2 regions of the Agromyces molybdatiresistens genome follow, and region 2 is predicted to be linked to the other one. Evidence: predicted binding sites of a transcription regulator. Region 2 holds the regulator's gene; the other holds the start of a gene.
What was found. Region 2 encodes HspR, which represses chaperone genes until heat shock. Its sites were predicted from a motif close to AAGTTGAGTCNNNNNGACTCAACTT; they were not measured.

Region 1 (6,575 bases), 1.1 Mb from region 2:
CCTGAAGTCCGTCATAGACAGAGGAACTAGAGATATACCCATGCTCCGTGTCAACGTCGCCAGCCTTCTGCACAAACGCGAGCAGCAACGGTGCGAGGAAGTGCTCCCGTCCGTCTCTCGTCGTAAGGCGGAAGAGGTTGGGAACGGGCGAGGAGTCGGGGTCGTAGTAGCGGTGGTCACCGAACATGATCGACCTGAGGAACTCATGGGCGGGGATGGTGTATCCCCTCTCGCGCTGGACATCGATAATCTTCTGAGTGGCGATGTGGCCGCTACCGATGAAATCGGTTACAAACTGGAGCGCGAGTCGCATGTTGCCGCCAGCAAGATTGTCAAGAAGGCGAGCGAGTGGATCGTTGGACTTCAAGTTGTCTGCCAGCATTTCCAGGAAGATCTCGAGGCTCTCGCTATCAACCTGAACACCGCCCGGGAAATTTCCGATTCGGCCGCTCTCACGCAATTGATCAAGAGCAAAGTTAACTCGAAGGCGGAGCATCACGTCCGTGCGCGGCGGCGAGATGGTGAAGACCCGCGGATGGTACCCCGAGATGGCGCCTTCGCGCTCAGAGTTGTAAAAGGTCTCCGGGCGAAGTGTTACGAACACCGTGGCGGGCCATCGCTGAGCGAGTTCGTTGGCGATGAGAAATAATCCGTTCTGGTCGCTGGCGTCACGCTGATCGACATTATCGAGGAATATCACGACTTGCCGGTGCCAGGACCGAGTAATCCACTCAAATGCTGCCTTGAGATATGTCGATCTGTCGCGAACAATCTCTTGAATGAACGCGACCTTCTCGGCTGTGTAAGCCGCTGGGTCTACATCTCTGAGCCGGCCGGCCGGCGAGTTCTCGAACCGCTTGAGATGAGTGCGGAGTGCGTCCTCAACAAAGCTCATGGCTAGTACATCGGTCCCGTATTTCGATTCGAGCTGATCGATGCAGGATTGCAGAACGTGATCTGACAGCGAGCTTAGGGCAGAGGACGAGCCAAAGTCGACGTAAATACAGATACTCTCGCCGAGAATCTCTTGGGCGTCGACGTGAATGAGTCGCTCGATGAAGGTGCTCTTCCCGGCACCGACATCACCCAGCAAGATGATCGGTCGGTTTGAAAGAGCGGCCTGAAGAATATCGGCCGAGAAACCCTTGGTCATGCCTCTTCGTGTGTTGATTGGCGCCACGGATGCGGTGCCTACCTCGGTTAGAATTTCGTACCGTGTGGCGAGGATCTGCCGGCTAACTTCTGCGTACTGAGAGAGCGCTCCACTCGTGGCGTAGCACTCGCGGAGGAACTCGTCCTGCAGCTCGGGTAGCTCCTCGAGATCGCCGAGGAACAGGTCTCCCAAGATTTGCAGGCCAGTCTGGAGGTCGTTCCGCCGTTGGCTTCCGGGGTAGTTGGTCAGTCGGAACGAGAGCGGCTCCGGAGGTAGTGATGCCCCGGCCTTGAGCAGTTGTTGGAGTCGACGATCGTGCACTCCCTCCGGTGAGAGTGCGTTCCACAGCAGTAAGAACTCGTCTACCATGGCGTCGGGCGAGCCAAAGACGAGTGCCTTTCCCTCGAGCGGCGGAATGCCATCGGATCGTGACGCCATGAATGCCACGAGCTGCTTCCCATTGAAAGCAACCGCGACTGGGATGCCTCGTTCTTGTGCGTATCGTGCAGCCTGCTCCAGGGCGGTTCGCAGTGGCCGCCCGATAGTTCCGCGCGTGAGGCCCGGCAGGGACAAGACTGCAGCGCCAGTGCCCGCAGGGAGTTCGAATGATAGCCCCACACGCTTGGCCTCAAGGACGAAATGCGCCCCTCCCTGACCCACGTGGTAGTCAATGAATCCCGACTCGGTGTGCTCCTCGGCGCGAACCTCGCGGTCTTGCCAGCCCAGAACGTCCGTCAGGAGATGATTGATGATTCTCAGTCGGGTGTCCGCTTCGTTGACGTCGTCGTCGACGGCCTGGCGTATCTCGACTGCAAGGTCATCCATCGACGAGGCGGCACGATCGAAGGGGATCATGAGGACAACATATTCTCCGGGTCCGACCCGCGGGCGAGCGACATGCCATCCCGCGGGTCGCTCGGACGGGAATACCCGCAGCTCCACCACGTTGAACTTGAGCGTACCCAACTCAAGTGCCCAGGAGGACCTAGGTGCCAGACGACTTCAACGAGGCCGGCTCGAGCTCGTTCGACGAGTTCCTGAGCCGCTACCTCGCGGGTGAGCAGGCCAGGCAGGCGCGGTCGATCGACCTCAGCCGGTTCCTGACCTCGCGCACCCAGAGCATCCTGCAGCGCGCCGGGCGCTTCGCGCTCGAGCGCGGGCAGACCGAGCTCGACGCGCTGCACATCCTGCGCGTCATCGTCGAGGACGAGTCCGTCGCGCAGGCGATCACGCGCGTCGGCGCGAGCCCCGAGCGCATCATCACGGCGACCGAGGCGCGGCTGCCCGCGGCATCCGACACCGCCGACGTCAACTCGGCCATGATCACCCCGAGCGCGAGCCGCGCGCTGTTCCACGCGTACCAGGTCGCACGCTCGAGCGGGTCGACGTACATCGACCCCGAGCACCTCTTCTTCGCGCTCGTGCTCGGGCAGGACGCCCCCGCCGGGCAGGTGCTCGCGCGGGCCGGCGTCACCGCCGACGCGCTGGCGGCCGGGCTCGGCGAGCACGTGGCATCCGCTCAGGGCGAGGGCACCGACACCGCGAACGACGGTTACGGCGAGCAGACGGATGCCGCGGCATCCGCCACCCCCATGCTCGACAAGTTCGCCATGGACCTCACCGAGCGCGCCGCGAACGGCGAGCTCGACCCCGTGATCGGACGCGCCGACGAGATCGAGCAGACCATCGAGATCCTCAGCCGCCGGACGAAGAACAACCCCGTGCTGATCGGCGAGGCCGGCGTCGGCAAGACCGCGATCGTCGAGGGCCTGGCCCGCGCGATCGTCGAGGAGAACGTGCCCGAGGCGCTGCTCGGTAAGCGGGTCGTCGCGCTCGACCTGCCCGGCATGCTCGCCGGCACCCGCTACCGCGGCGACTTCGAGGAGCGCCTCACCAAGACGATGGAGGAGATCGCCGAGCACAAGGGCGAGCTCATCGTGTTCATCGACGAGGTGCACACGGTCGTCGGCGCCGGTGGTGCCGGTGAGGGCGGCATGGACGCGGGCAACATCCTGAAGCCCCGCCTCGCCCGCGGCGAGCTGCACCTCGTGGGTGCGACCACGCTCAAGGAGTACCGCACCATCGAGAAGGACCCCGCGCTCGAGCGCCGGTTCCAGCCGGTGCGCGTGGGGGAGCCGTCCATCGAGGACGCGGTGCAGATCCTGCACGGCCTCCGTGCCGCGTACGAGGACCACCACGGCGTCACCTACACCGACGACGCCCTCCGCGCCGCCGTCGAGCTCAGCGCCCGATACCTCACCGACCGCGTGCTGCCCGACAAGGCCATCGACCTCATCGACCAGGCCGGCGCGCGCCTGCGCCTCAAGCTGGGCGTGAAGGTGGATGTCTCGGAGCTGATCTCGCGGTTGGCTGACCTCGAGGCCGACAAGAACGCGGCCGTGCGGGCTGAGCACTACGAGGAGGCGTCGCGCATCCGCGACGAGATCTCGAAGGTGCAGGAGCGGCTCGACGAGGCGACCGAGAAAGCCGCCGCGCAGGGGCGTGCCGTGGCATCCGCTGCCTCGGAGGGCGTGGCCGCGCCGACCGTCGTCGACGAGCCGCAGATCGCCGCCGTGATCTCGCGGGCCACCGGCATCCCGGTCAACCGCGTCACCGAGGGCGAGCGCGAGCGCCTCGCGAACCTCGAGGGCGAGCTGCACGCCCGGGTCATCGGGCAGGATGACGCGGTCACCGCCGTCGCCCGCTCGGTGCGCCGCAACCGCACCGGCATGGGCGACGCCCGCCGGCCCGTCGGGTCGTTCCTGTTCCTCGGGCCGACCGGCGTCGGCAAGACCGAACTGGCGCGCGCACTCGCGGCGAGCCTGTTCGACGACGAGGGCGCGATCATCCGCTTCGACATGAGCGAATTCGGCGAGCGGCACACCGTGTCGCGTCTCGTCGGCGCCCCTCCCGGATATGTCGGCTACGACGAGGCCGGCCAGCTCACGGAGCGCGTGCGGCGCAACCCTTACTCGATCGTGCTGTTCGACGAGATCGAGAAGGCGCACCCCGACGTGTTCAACCTGCTGCTGCAGGTGCTCGACGACGGACGCCTCACCGACGGCCAGGGGCGCACGGTCGACTTCCGCAACACGGTGGTCATCATGACCTCGAACCTCGGTTCGGAGTTCCTCGCGTCGCGGTCGGGTGCGCTCGGCTTCGTGGCGTCGACGGATGGCTCGGGGTTCTCGTCGGCCGACGACGTGAAGGCCCGCGTGATGGGCAAGGTGCGCGAGGCCATGCGGCCGGAGTTCCTGAACCGCATCGACGAGATCGTGCTGTTCCAGAAGCTCTCGTCGGCGGAGATCGCGCAGATCGTGCGCCTCATGCTGGGGGCGACATCCGCTCGCCTGGCCGCTCGCGAGATCGGCTTCGAGGTGGCGGATGCCGCGGTGGCGCTCCTCGCGGAGCGCGGCTACGAGCCCGAGTACGGTGCCCGCCCGCTGCGCCGTCTGATCCAGCGCGAGATCGACGACCGCATCGCCGACCTCTTCGTCACCGGCGCCCTCGGCGACGGCGAGGCGGTGCGGGTGGATGCCGCGGACGGCGAGTTCGTCGTGGCATCCGTGCCGAACGCCACGGTCACCCTGTCTGACGCCGCCTGACCTCTTCACGGGCCGGATCTGGCGCGGGAACTGCGCGCCGGATCCGTCCGGTTCGTGAGCGGGCCGTGCGATGGTCAGGCCGCGGTGAGGCGCGCGGAGACGAGCTGGAACCAATCCTGGCTCGAGCTGCCGTTCGCGTTGACGGAGATCCGCAGTGTTCCGGTGGTGCCACGAAGATGCTGTGGGATCGCCAGGGCGGTGGTGAGGAGCGGATTGCGAAGCCTTCCCCGGTGACCCAGCGCCGGTTCCCTCCTGATGCGGGCGCGTTCGAGGAGCATCACTGACTCACGGTTCCGTTCGAATGCCACTGCGAGTTCGATGCCGTGGTCGACGACACGGCGCGCCGCGTGTAGGCCGCCAAGGAGCCTCAGGACCGAGTAGCTCGTGGGAAACGTGACCGGCCATTCCGCATCAACCCATCCCATGGAGGTCCACTGCGGGTGCAGATTGAGCGAGGGGCCCGCGTACGTGCGTCCGTCCTGCAATTCCATCTGCGCGTCGCGCCGCACCGATCCACGATGACCGGAGGCATCGCCGAGCGTGATCGAGCGCTGGTCGGGCCCGACCCGGAACTGCGCTTCGTCCAACCGGGCCAGGAGATCCACGAACACACGTGCGGTCGGTACCACGGTTGCCTCGGTCAGGTAGAACCAGTCGCGGCCCGAGCTCGCAAGCGCGTCCACCCGAACTGACAGCTTCACTCGCCGGCCGGCGTACCTCGCGAGGTCGACGACGAGAGTGCCGTGCGGTCGGTCAGGACTGACGTGGACGTGTCCGAGCTCGACCGGCACTCGCGCGCTCATCGGATCGAACGGTCCGGCGAATGCGACCGAAAGCTGCACCCCGTCTGACCCTGACGCTCCCTCTGCGAACGCGCCGCTGAGATAGAGTCGGCCGCCATGCTCGGGCACGCGTACCTCGAAGACACCCTTCACCGCACCATCGGGAACCCACGGCGGCTGCAGCGCGAGAGCCCGCCGGAAGCGCACCCCAGGCATGGCCGTCGAGACCGGGTTCGTCGACATCAAGACGACGGCTCCACTGGGCCGCGGTTCATCGACGATGACTAATCTCCCCGTGTGATCGCTCCACGACGCGCCCGCGTGTCGAGCCAAGAGGTCGTCTGCCCGATAGGCGGCATCCACCACAGCGTCGCCAGCCGGATCTACTGACATGCCGGTGAATGACCACCAGTACTCGCCCGCGTGGTTGAGCGTCGTACGCCCGGCATGACGCTCCTCCGCTATGCGCGTGCCGCCACCGTCGGTTCCGAACGCGCTGTCCCACTGATCGGAACGGTGGATCAGCCGCCCTGCCACTCGCTTAGCGCCGCCCTTCGTCGGCACGAATTCCCTCATTCGAGGATCGATCGCGTACGCGAATATTCCATTGGGGAGCCGGGGCGACTCACTTTTGGCGTAGTCGTGTCGCTGCCGATTCTCGAGCACCAGGAACTCCGGATCGCCCTGCGGGCCGTTCGGGAAACGCGTCGCTGAGTGGTTCGTCTCGAGCTCGGGGAGTCGTAGCGCTGGATGGGTTCGGCGGGCCGCGGTCGTTGGAGCCATGAAGCACAGCCGCTCACGCGCGAACGAGCTCGTCCCGACCGGGCCATCGCTACGGATGATCGTGGTCATGACCTCATGCCAGGTGCTGTCGAATCGCCACGGTATGCCGTAGATGTCGCCGGGGAAGGGGCCGACCATGTGCATCAATTCGTGACGGATCGTCGATTGAGGCGCGTACTCGAGCTCTTCAGGCCGCGGCCGCCGCGCGAATCTTGAGGTCGCGGGGTCGATGTTCTGCGCCTGCTGGCGTGT
Region 2 (8,754 bases):
CGTCCAGTCGGCCGGCGGCTTCGCCTGGTCGTGCAGCCAGATCTGGAAGAACTCGTCGAGGTCCTCGCCGGAGACCTCCTCGGGCCGCCGCGCCGGCCGCGCCGGCCGCGCCGGCCGCACCGGCCGCTCCCAGTGCCAGCCTCGCGACCGCGATCCCGCCGACCCATCTCCTGCTCGACCTCATCGCTGCCGCTCCCCTCGCGCCGCCCCTCGCTCCGCCCCTCGCTCCGCCCCTCGCGCCGCCCCTGCTCCGCCCCTGCGCCGCCAGCCTCCCGCCCGTCGCGCAGCTCGAGATGCCACCTGTGCACGGTGTCGCGGCGTCGCGCCGTGCACAGGTGGCATTTCGATCGGGGCTCGGGCGCGCAAGCGGGGCTCGGGCGCGCAAGCGGGGCACACGGCGCGCGGGGCGCCGCGGTCGACGGTCAGGCGTCGCGCTCGCCCGTCCATCCGCGTGAGCGGAGCGCGCGTCCGAGTTGCGCGAGTGCGCGCTGCGGCGGGAGCATCCGGCCGATCCGGACCACGATCCAACCGTCGGCCGCGAGGTCGTTCAAGCGCTCCACGTCTCGGTGGAACTGCCGGTCGTCGAGGCGATGCTGCTCGCCGTCGTACTCCAGGAGGACGCGATACGGGCGGAACACGAGATCGCCGTGCACCGTCCAGCCCGAGCCCAGCTCGATGGGGGCGTTCAGCTCGGGTTCGGGGAAGCCGGCCCTCACGACCCGCAACCGGAGCAGCGATTCGCGCCGCGACGCCGATCCGGGGCGGACCTCGGCGAGGGCTTCGCGCAACCGGACCGCGCCGCGTCGAGACCCATGCCTCCGGACCGCGAGCCGAAGTTCCTCCGGCGTCGCGAGCGGCCGACGCCAGCCGACGAGTCGGTCGCCCGCGGCGATGAGGTCGTCTGCGCTGAGCGAAGCAGCCAGCTGACACCAGGCGTCCGCCGGAGCGACGAGGCGGACACCCCGGTGCTCAGCGGTCGGGATGCCGGTGCCCAGGCGGTGCCCGACGACGTCGCGCATGCGGGGCTCGCGGTGCGGCGCGGGGACCGCGACGTGCAACGGAAGGAGTCCGCGCCCGGGGAGCGGCAGACCCCAGAGCCGTGCGGCGGTCGCATGGCTGAACACATGCCCCGGAGCCATCCGCTCTGCGTAGGCGAGGCAGAGCTCGTCGAGCGTCTCGGTCCCGGCAGGCGCGCGCACCGCACGGAACGGGATCTCCAGGTCTCGCGCCCGGAGGCGGACACGCGAGACGCCGAGCTCGGCGGCCCGATGCACGTGGAACGGTCGGCCGACGATCGCGGGAGGGAGGGGCGACGGGGACTTCACGCGGTCAGCCTCCCGGTGGGGCACCGCAGGATGTCGCGGCACGACCGGACGAGTCGTGCGACCCGTCGGCGGCCGTCGTGTGCAGGACGGCTCGGCGAACGCGCACCCCCGCCTCCGCGGCATCCGCCCGCGCGCCCGCCCGGCCCAGCCGCCCCCGCCCCGCCCCGCCGCCACCCCCGCCCCGCCCAGCCGCGCCGGTCCTACACCGAGATGCCAGCTGCGGCGGAGAAGGAGGGCCCGGACGCATGCAGAGGTGGCATCTCGATCGATGGGGCGAGGGGAAGGAGTGGAACGGAGAGGAGAAGGGGGAGGTGGTTGGGCGCCGGAATACTGTGAGCCGACCGAGAGTTGAGTCGAGTAGGCTCAAGTTCAGCTGTTCCGACTTGACATCGATTCGGGCGCGCTCGACACTTGAGTCGGCGAGGCTCAAGTCTCGCCGAGCTACGGACTTCGGCCGCGGGCGGGCACCGCCGGGCCGATCGCCGGAGGGCGACTACCGCGAGACCCCCGGCAGAAGGAGAGACACACATGTCACGTGCAGTCGGAATCGACCTGGGCACCACGAACTCGGTCGTCAGCGTCCTCGAGGGCGGCGAGCCCGTCGTCATCGCGAACGCCGAGGGCTTCCGCACCACCCCGTCGGTGGTCGCGTTCACGAAGGACGGCGAGGTGCTCGTCGGCGAGACCGCCAAGCGCCAGGCCGTGACCAACGTCGACCGCACCATCTCGTCGGTCAAGCGCCACATGGGCACCGACTGGAAGTCGGCGGCCATCGACGGCAAGGAGTACACGCCGCAGGAGATCTCGGCGCGCATCCTCCAGAAGCTCAAGCGCGACGCCGAGCAGTACCTCGGCGACACCGTGACCGACGCGGTCATCACCGTGCCGGCGTACTTCAACGACGCAGAGCGGCAGGCCACGAAGGAGGCCGGAGAGATCGCGGGCCTCAACGTCCTGCGCATCATCAACGAGCCCACGGCCGCCGCGCTCGCGTACGGCCTCGACAAGGGCAAGGAGGACGAGCTCATCCTCGTCTTCGACCTCGGTGGCGGCACCTTCGACGTCTCGCTCCTCGAGGTGGGCAAGGACGACGACTTCTCGACCATCCAGGTCCGCGCGACGGCCGGCGACAACCGCCTCGGCGGCGACGACTGGGACCAGCGCATCGTCGAGCACCTCATCAAGCGGTTCAAGGACTCGACGGGCGTCGACGTGTCGAAGGACAAGATCGCCCTCCAGCGCCTGAAGGAGGCCGCCGAGCAGGCCAAGAAGGAGCTGAGCTCGAGCATGAGCACCAGCATCCAGCTGCCCTACCTCTCGCTCACCGAGAACGGCCCGGCCAACCTCGACGAGACGCTCACGCGCGCGCAGTTCGAGAACATGACCACCGACCTGCTCGACCGCACGAAGAAGCCCTTCGAGGACGTGATCCGCGAGGCCGGCATCAAGCTGTCCGACATCGCCCACGTCGTGCTCGTCGGCGGCTCGACCCGCATGCCCGCCGTCTCCGAGCTCGTCAAGAAGGAGACCGGCAAGGAGCCCAACAAGGGCGTGAACCCCGACGAGGTCGTCGCCGTCGGCGCCGCCCTCCAGGCGGGCGTCCTCAAGGGCGAGCGCAAGGACGTGCTGCTCATCGACGTCACCCCCCTGAGCCTCGGCATCGAGACCAAGGGCGGCATCATGACCAAGCTCATCGAGCGCAACACCGCCATCCCCACCAAGCGGAGCGAGACCTTCACGACCGCCGACGACAACCAGCCGTCGGTCGCGATCCAGGTCTTCCAGGGCGAGCGCGAGTTCACCCGCGACAACAAGCCGCTCGGCACGTTCGAGCTGACGGGCATCGCCCCGGCGCCCCGCGGCATCCCGCAGATCGAGGTCACGTTCGACATCGACGCCAACGGCATCGTGCACGTGTCGGCGAAGGACAAGGGCACCGGCAAGGAGCAGTCGATGACGATCTCGGGCGGCTCGGCGCTGCCCAAGGAGGACGTCGAGCGCATGGTCCGCGACGCCGAGGAGCACGCAGCCGAGGACAAGAAGCGCCGCGAGTCCGCCGAGACCCGCAACCAGGCCGAGCAGCTCGCCTACTCGGTCGAGAAGCTCATCAAGGACAACGACGACAAGCTCCCCGCCGACGTCAAGTCGGAGGTCCAGGGCGACGTCGACGCGTTGAAGTCGGCCCTCGCCGGCGACGACGACGACGCGGTGAAGTCGGCGTTCGAGAAGCTCTCGCAGTCGCAGGGCAAGCTCGGCGAGGCGATCTACTCGCAGGGCCAGCAGGCGGATGCCACGGCCGGCGCCAACCCCGGCGAGGACGCGAACGCGTCGGGCGCCGAGGGTGCCGAGTCCTCCGATGAGGACGTGGTCGACGCCGAGGTCATCGACGACGAGGACGAGAAGAAGTAACCATGGCCGACGAGAACCAGAACCACGACGAGCCGATCATCCGGGACAAGCGGCGGATCGACCCCGAGACGGGTGAGGTTCGCAAGGCGCCCGAGGGGGCGGATGCGTCCGCTCCCGCGGGGGCGCCCGGTGCGACGGATGCCGCGGCATCCGCTTCACCGGACGCAGCCGACGCCGACACGGTCGCCGAGGGCGACGAGGAGCTGACGGTCGACGACATCCTCAACGCGGCGCAGGCCGAGGTCGAGGATCCGTCGGCGGAGCACCTCGCCGACCTCAAGCGGGTGACGGCGGAGTACGCCAACTACCGCAAGCGCACCGAGGCGAATCGCGAGGTGGAGCGGGAGCGCGCGATCGGCGCGGCGGTCGCGGTGCTGCTGCCGGTGCTCGACGACCTCGACCGGGCCGAGAAGCACGGCGACCTCGACGGGGACACCCCGTTCGCGACGATCGCGGCGAAGCTGCGCGCCTCGGTGGAGAAGCTGGGCCTCGCCAAGTTCGGCGAGGTCGGCGAGCCCTTCGACCCGCAGCGCCACGAGGCGATCTTCCAGCAGCACTCCGACGAGATCGAGGTCGACACGGTCGCCGACGTCGTGGAGACCGGGTACCTGCTCGGCGGCACGCTGCTGCGCGCGGCCAAGGTCGTCGTCAAGACGCCCGCGTGACGCACGGCGGCCGGCCCGCGGCATCCGGTCATCGACCGGACGCTGCGGGTCGGCCGCTCATCACCCGCTAGATTTCGAGGGAGGAGGCGCCGATGGCCAGCCAGGATTGGTTCGACAAGGACTTCTACGCCACGCTCGGCGTCTCGAAGGACGCCAGCGACGCCGACATCAAGAAGGCGTACCGCAAGCTCGCGCGCAAATACCACCCCGACCAGAACCCGGGGGATGCCGCGGCCGAGGCGAAGTTCAAGGAGATCAGCGAGGCGAACTCCGTGCTCTCCGATCCCGAGGAGCGCAAGGAGTACGACGCGGTCCGCGCCATGGGCGGCGGCGCCCGCTTCACGGCGCCGGGCGGTGCCGGCGCAGGCGGCTTCGAGGACGTCTTCGGCGGCATGTTCGGCCAGCAGGGCGGCGGCACCCGCTACACATTCCGCCAGGGCGGCGCGCCCGGCGGCGACTACGACGACCTGCTCGGCGGGCTCTTCGGCGGCGGCCGCTTCGGCCAGCCGACCGGCGGCTACCGCGGCTACGGCGGCCCGACGAAGGGCCGCGACGTGACCGCGTCGACCACGCTCGACTTCATCACCGCGACCAAGGGCGACCGCATCACGCTGCAGACCGCCGAGGGCCGCGAGATCAGCGTGAACGTGCCCGCGGGCGTCGCCGACGGCCAGAAGATCCGCCTGCGCGGCAAGGGGCACCCGTCGCCCGACGGTGGCGAGGCCGGCGACATCGTGCTCACGGTGAAGGTGCGCAAGCACCCGGTGTTCGAGCGCGACGGCCTGAACCTCCGCGTCACGGTGCCCGTCACCTATGCGGAGGCCGCGCTCGGCGCGACCATCCAGGTGCCCACCCTCGGCGGCGAGCCGGTGAAGCTGCGTGTCGCGCCCGGCACCCCGAGCGGGCGCGTGCTGCGCGTCAAGGGTCGCGGCGTCGAGACAAGGAAGGGCACGGGCGACCTGCTCGCGGTCGTCCAGGTCGCGGTGCCGGCGCACCTGTCGAAGGACGCGGAGGAGAAGCTCCGCGAGTTCTCGGGCCTGCTGCCCGACGAGGACCCCCGCGAGGACCTCCTCGCCAAGGCCCGGAGCGCCTGATGCAGGTCGATGGCGAGAGCCCGCTGTTCGTCATCTCGGTCGCGGCCGAGCTGGCGGGCATGCACCCGCAGACGCTCCGCCAGTACGACCGCATGGGACTCGTCTCCCCGAAGCGGACCGCCGGCAAGTCCCGTCGCTACTCGATGCGGGACGTCGCGCAGCTCCGTGAGATCCAGCAGCTCTCGAGCGAGGGCGTGAGCCTCGAGGGCATCCGCCGCGTGCTCGGGCTCGAGAATGAGGTGAACGAGTTGCGCGTGCGCGTGCGGGAACTCGAACGCGCGCTCGCCGACGAGATGCTGAACCGCCCGGGCCGCCGCGTGTTCGCAGCCGGCTCCGAGGGCGAGGTCGTCACGCTCCGGTCGGGCACGCGCGTGCGGCGCGAGAACGCGGTCGTGGTGTGGCGACCGCTCGAGCGGGGCTGACACCGGGCGCGCGCCGATCCCACTGCAGCGGGATTATACAGATCTCGATCCTGATGCCAAGCGCTTTGACCGATTCCGGATACCGTGGGCAGAATGCTCAGGTCCCCATCCGGGGCGGGGAAGGTGCGACATGCGATCCGAGCAGTGGGTGATCCGCGAGTTGCCGCGCGCGGCGGCCCGCGGTGAGATCGCCGCCGTCTTCCAGTCCCAGGTCGATGCGACGAGTGGCGACACCGCGGCGCTCGAGGCGCTGAGCCGCTGGTACCACCCCGAGCGCGGCGTCATCCCTCCTCAGGACTTCATCCCCATCGCGGAGGAGAGCCGGTCGATGGACGCCCTCGGCGACGCGATGCTCCGGGCGGCGTGCCGGTACGGTGCCGCCCTCCTCGCAGCCGATCGGCGCATCGAGATCGCCGTGAACGTCGCGGCCGTCCAGCTCGCGAACGCCGGTTTCGCCGACGGAGTGCTGCGCCGGCTCGGCGAGTTCGCGCACCCTCCGGCACTCCTCACGCTCGAGCTCACGGAGTCCCGTCCGTCGCCGGCATCCGCCACCGATGAGCTCCACCGGCTGCGCGCGCTCGGCCTCGGGATCTCGCTGGACGACGTCCGGACCGTGGACGAGGCCGAGTTCCGAGCTCGAGGCCTGCCGATCAGCGAGGTCAAGGTCGATCGCTCGGTGATCGAGCGCCTCCCGGAGGACGACGAGGTCGCCGCCGCACTGGTCGCGTACGCCCGGCGACACGGCCTGCGTTCGGTCGCCGAGGGGGTCGAGAACGAACGGCAGTGGGACGCGGTCCGGCGCCTCGGCTTCGATCGCGCGCAGGGCTTCCTGTTCGGGCGTCCGATTCGGCCCGAGCAGATGTCCGAGCGCCTCGCCGCCGAGGCCGCCGGTCCGGGTCAGAGGGAACTGTAGGGGTCCGGGAAGGTCTCGTCGGGGCCGCCGCTCGAGCCCGACCCGGTGCCGGGGCCCTCGCCCTCGCCGATGTCGAGCTGCGTCCAGGTGACGGGCATGCCCGGCGAGAAGAGGATGTCGACGCCCGGGCCGCCGCGCAGCGGCGGGATGTTGACGTAGCCGCCGCCGGCCTTGACGGCCTCCAGGACCTTCGCACGCAGCTCGTCGACGGGGTCGGGGAGGAAGTAGTCCTTGCCGTCGACGGTCAGACGATGGATCAGCACGATGTGTCTCCGTTCTGTGGGAGGTGGGAGGTGGGAGGTGGTCGGGGAATCGGCGCCGGAACCGAACCGGGCGGATCAGCTGGGTGCGCCCTCGGCCGGTTCCGGCACCCAGTGCAGGCCGGCGCGGCTGTTCGCGCTGTCCATGAGCACTTCGAGCCAGACCCGATTGAGCTGCGGCGCGCGATTGCCGCTGAACCGGAAATGCACCTGCGCGGAGGGGCTGATCCAGATCGCGCTGCGACCGCTGCCGCGCTCGACCCCGTGGCTCCAGGTGAACATGAACTGCTCCCCCCGTTGCAGCTTCGCCGCGATGACGAACTGGAGGTGCGCGAGTGTGCGGTCCTCGATCTCGAACTCGGAGATGCGCGGACCGTAGATCAGCGTGCCCATGCCATTCCTCTCGATGTCAGCCGGTGCGGGGGCGTGCGGTGCGGCGTCATGCGCCCGTGTCCGGTTCGGGGAGCAGTCGGAGCCCGCCGGCCGAGTTGGCGGCCTTGGTCAGCAGTTCCAGCCATTGCGGGTTGAGCTCGGGGACCTCCGCCTGCTCGAACTGGAACGTCATCGGGATCGTCGGACTGCACCAGACCGACGTCCGGGGTGATGCGGCCTCCTCGTCGACCCAGGTGAACGCGAAGTGCTCACCGCGTCGAAGCTTCGACCAGATCACCACCTGCAGGTGCGCGAGCGTCCGGTCGTCGAACGCCGCCGAGAGCTTGGAGTCGTACTCCAGGGTTCCCATGTCGCCTCCTTCCTCAGGCATCGGGTGCACGGGTGTGCAGGGCACCGACGGGGTGGGTCGGCGCCGGATCGTCTCGGCTGCTACGCCGAGACCGAGGTCACGCGATTGCGACCCGTCCGCTTCGAGACGTACATCGCCTCGTCGGCCAGGTGCAGGAGCCGGTCGGTCTCCACCGGTCCGGACCGGAGTCCGGGATCCCACGTCGCGACGCCGATGCTCGCGGCCACGGCGTACCTCGCCGGGAGGCTCCGCAGCGGCCGCTCGACCTCGAGCCTGAACCGCTCCGCGAGCACCCCAGCGGACGTCGCATCCGCGTTCCGGCACACGACCACGAACTCGTCCCCACCGTACCGGGCGACCAGGTCGGACGCCCGGGCCGCATGGCGCAGCCGCCCGGCGACCTCGACGAGGACGTCGTCCCCGAGCCGGTGGCCGAGTTCGTCGTTGATCGGCTTGAAGCCGTCGAGGTCGATGAACACGACCGAGAGGGGTCGCCCGTCGCGTTCGGCGCCCGAGATCTCGGCGTCGAGTCGCTCCTCGAGCAGCTTCCGGTTGCCGAGTCCCGTGAGCTGGTCGTGGAGCGCCCGGTGCGCGAGCTCGTCCTGGAGCCGGACCCGACGGAGCACCTGGGCGGCGTGGCGCGCGATCGCGGCCTCGACGGCGAGGGTCTCGGCGTCGAAGTCCTGGTCGCGATCGTAGAAGCACAGGAGGATGCCCTTCGTTCCCGTGGCGCCGCGGAGCGGGGCGATGCTGAGCGCGGAGAGGTGCTGCTCCCGCATCGCGGAGCCGAGGTCGGGGGCGATCGCGTCCGCCTGCTCGAGCCGTTCGACGGTGACGATCTCACCGGTCTCGATCGCCTGCGACACGAGACCGACGATCGCGGTCGAGAGCAGCGGGTCGACCTGCACGCCGTCGGCGATCACC

Region 1: the regulator HspR is predicted to act here: its motif matches at 2,103-2,127, upstream of ACULK2_RS04310 (ATP-dependent Clp protease ATP-binding subunit).

What each region holds. Positions count from the first base shown of each region.
Region 1 covers NZ_CM188258.1:938,193-944,767, forward strand. Annotated here, with positions in the region: gene ACULK2_RS04305 (hypothetical protein) at 1-2,008, opposite strand, end outside; gene ACULK2_RS04310 (ATP-dependent Clp protease ATP-binding subunit) at 2,143-4,758, shown strand; gene ACULK2_RS04315 (LGFP repeat-containing protein) at 4,833-6,575, opposite strand, start outside.
Region 2 covers NZ_CM188258.1:3,669,425-3,678,178, reverse strand. Annotated here, with positions in the region: gene ACULK2_RS17035 (putative endonuclease domain-containing protein) at 423-1,325, opposite strand; gene dnaK (molecular chaperone DnaK) at 1,854-3,734, shown strand; gene ACULK2_RS17025 (nucleotide exchange factor GrpE) at 3,737-4,399, shown strand; gene ACULK2_RS17020 (DnaJ C-terminal domain-containing protein) at 4,492-5,493, shown strand; gene ACULK2_RS17015 (heat shock protein transcriptional repressor HspR) at 5,493-5,915, shown strand; gene ACULK2_RS17010 (EAL domain-containing protein) at 6,046-6,828, shown strand; gene ACULK2_RS17005 (hypothetical protein) at 6,813-7,091, opposite strand; gene ACULK2_RS17000 (DUF7882 family protein) at 7,167-7,481, opposite strand; gene ACULK2_RS16995 (DUF7882 family protein) at 7,528-7,830, opposite strand; gene ACULK2_RS16990 (GGDEF domain-containing protein) at 7,911-8,754, opposite strand, start outside.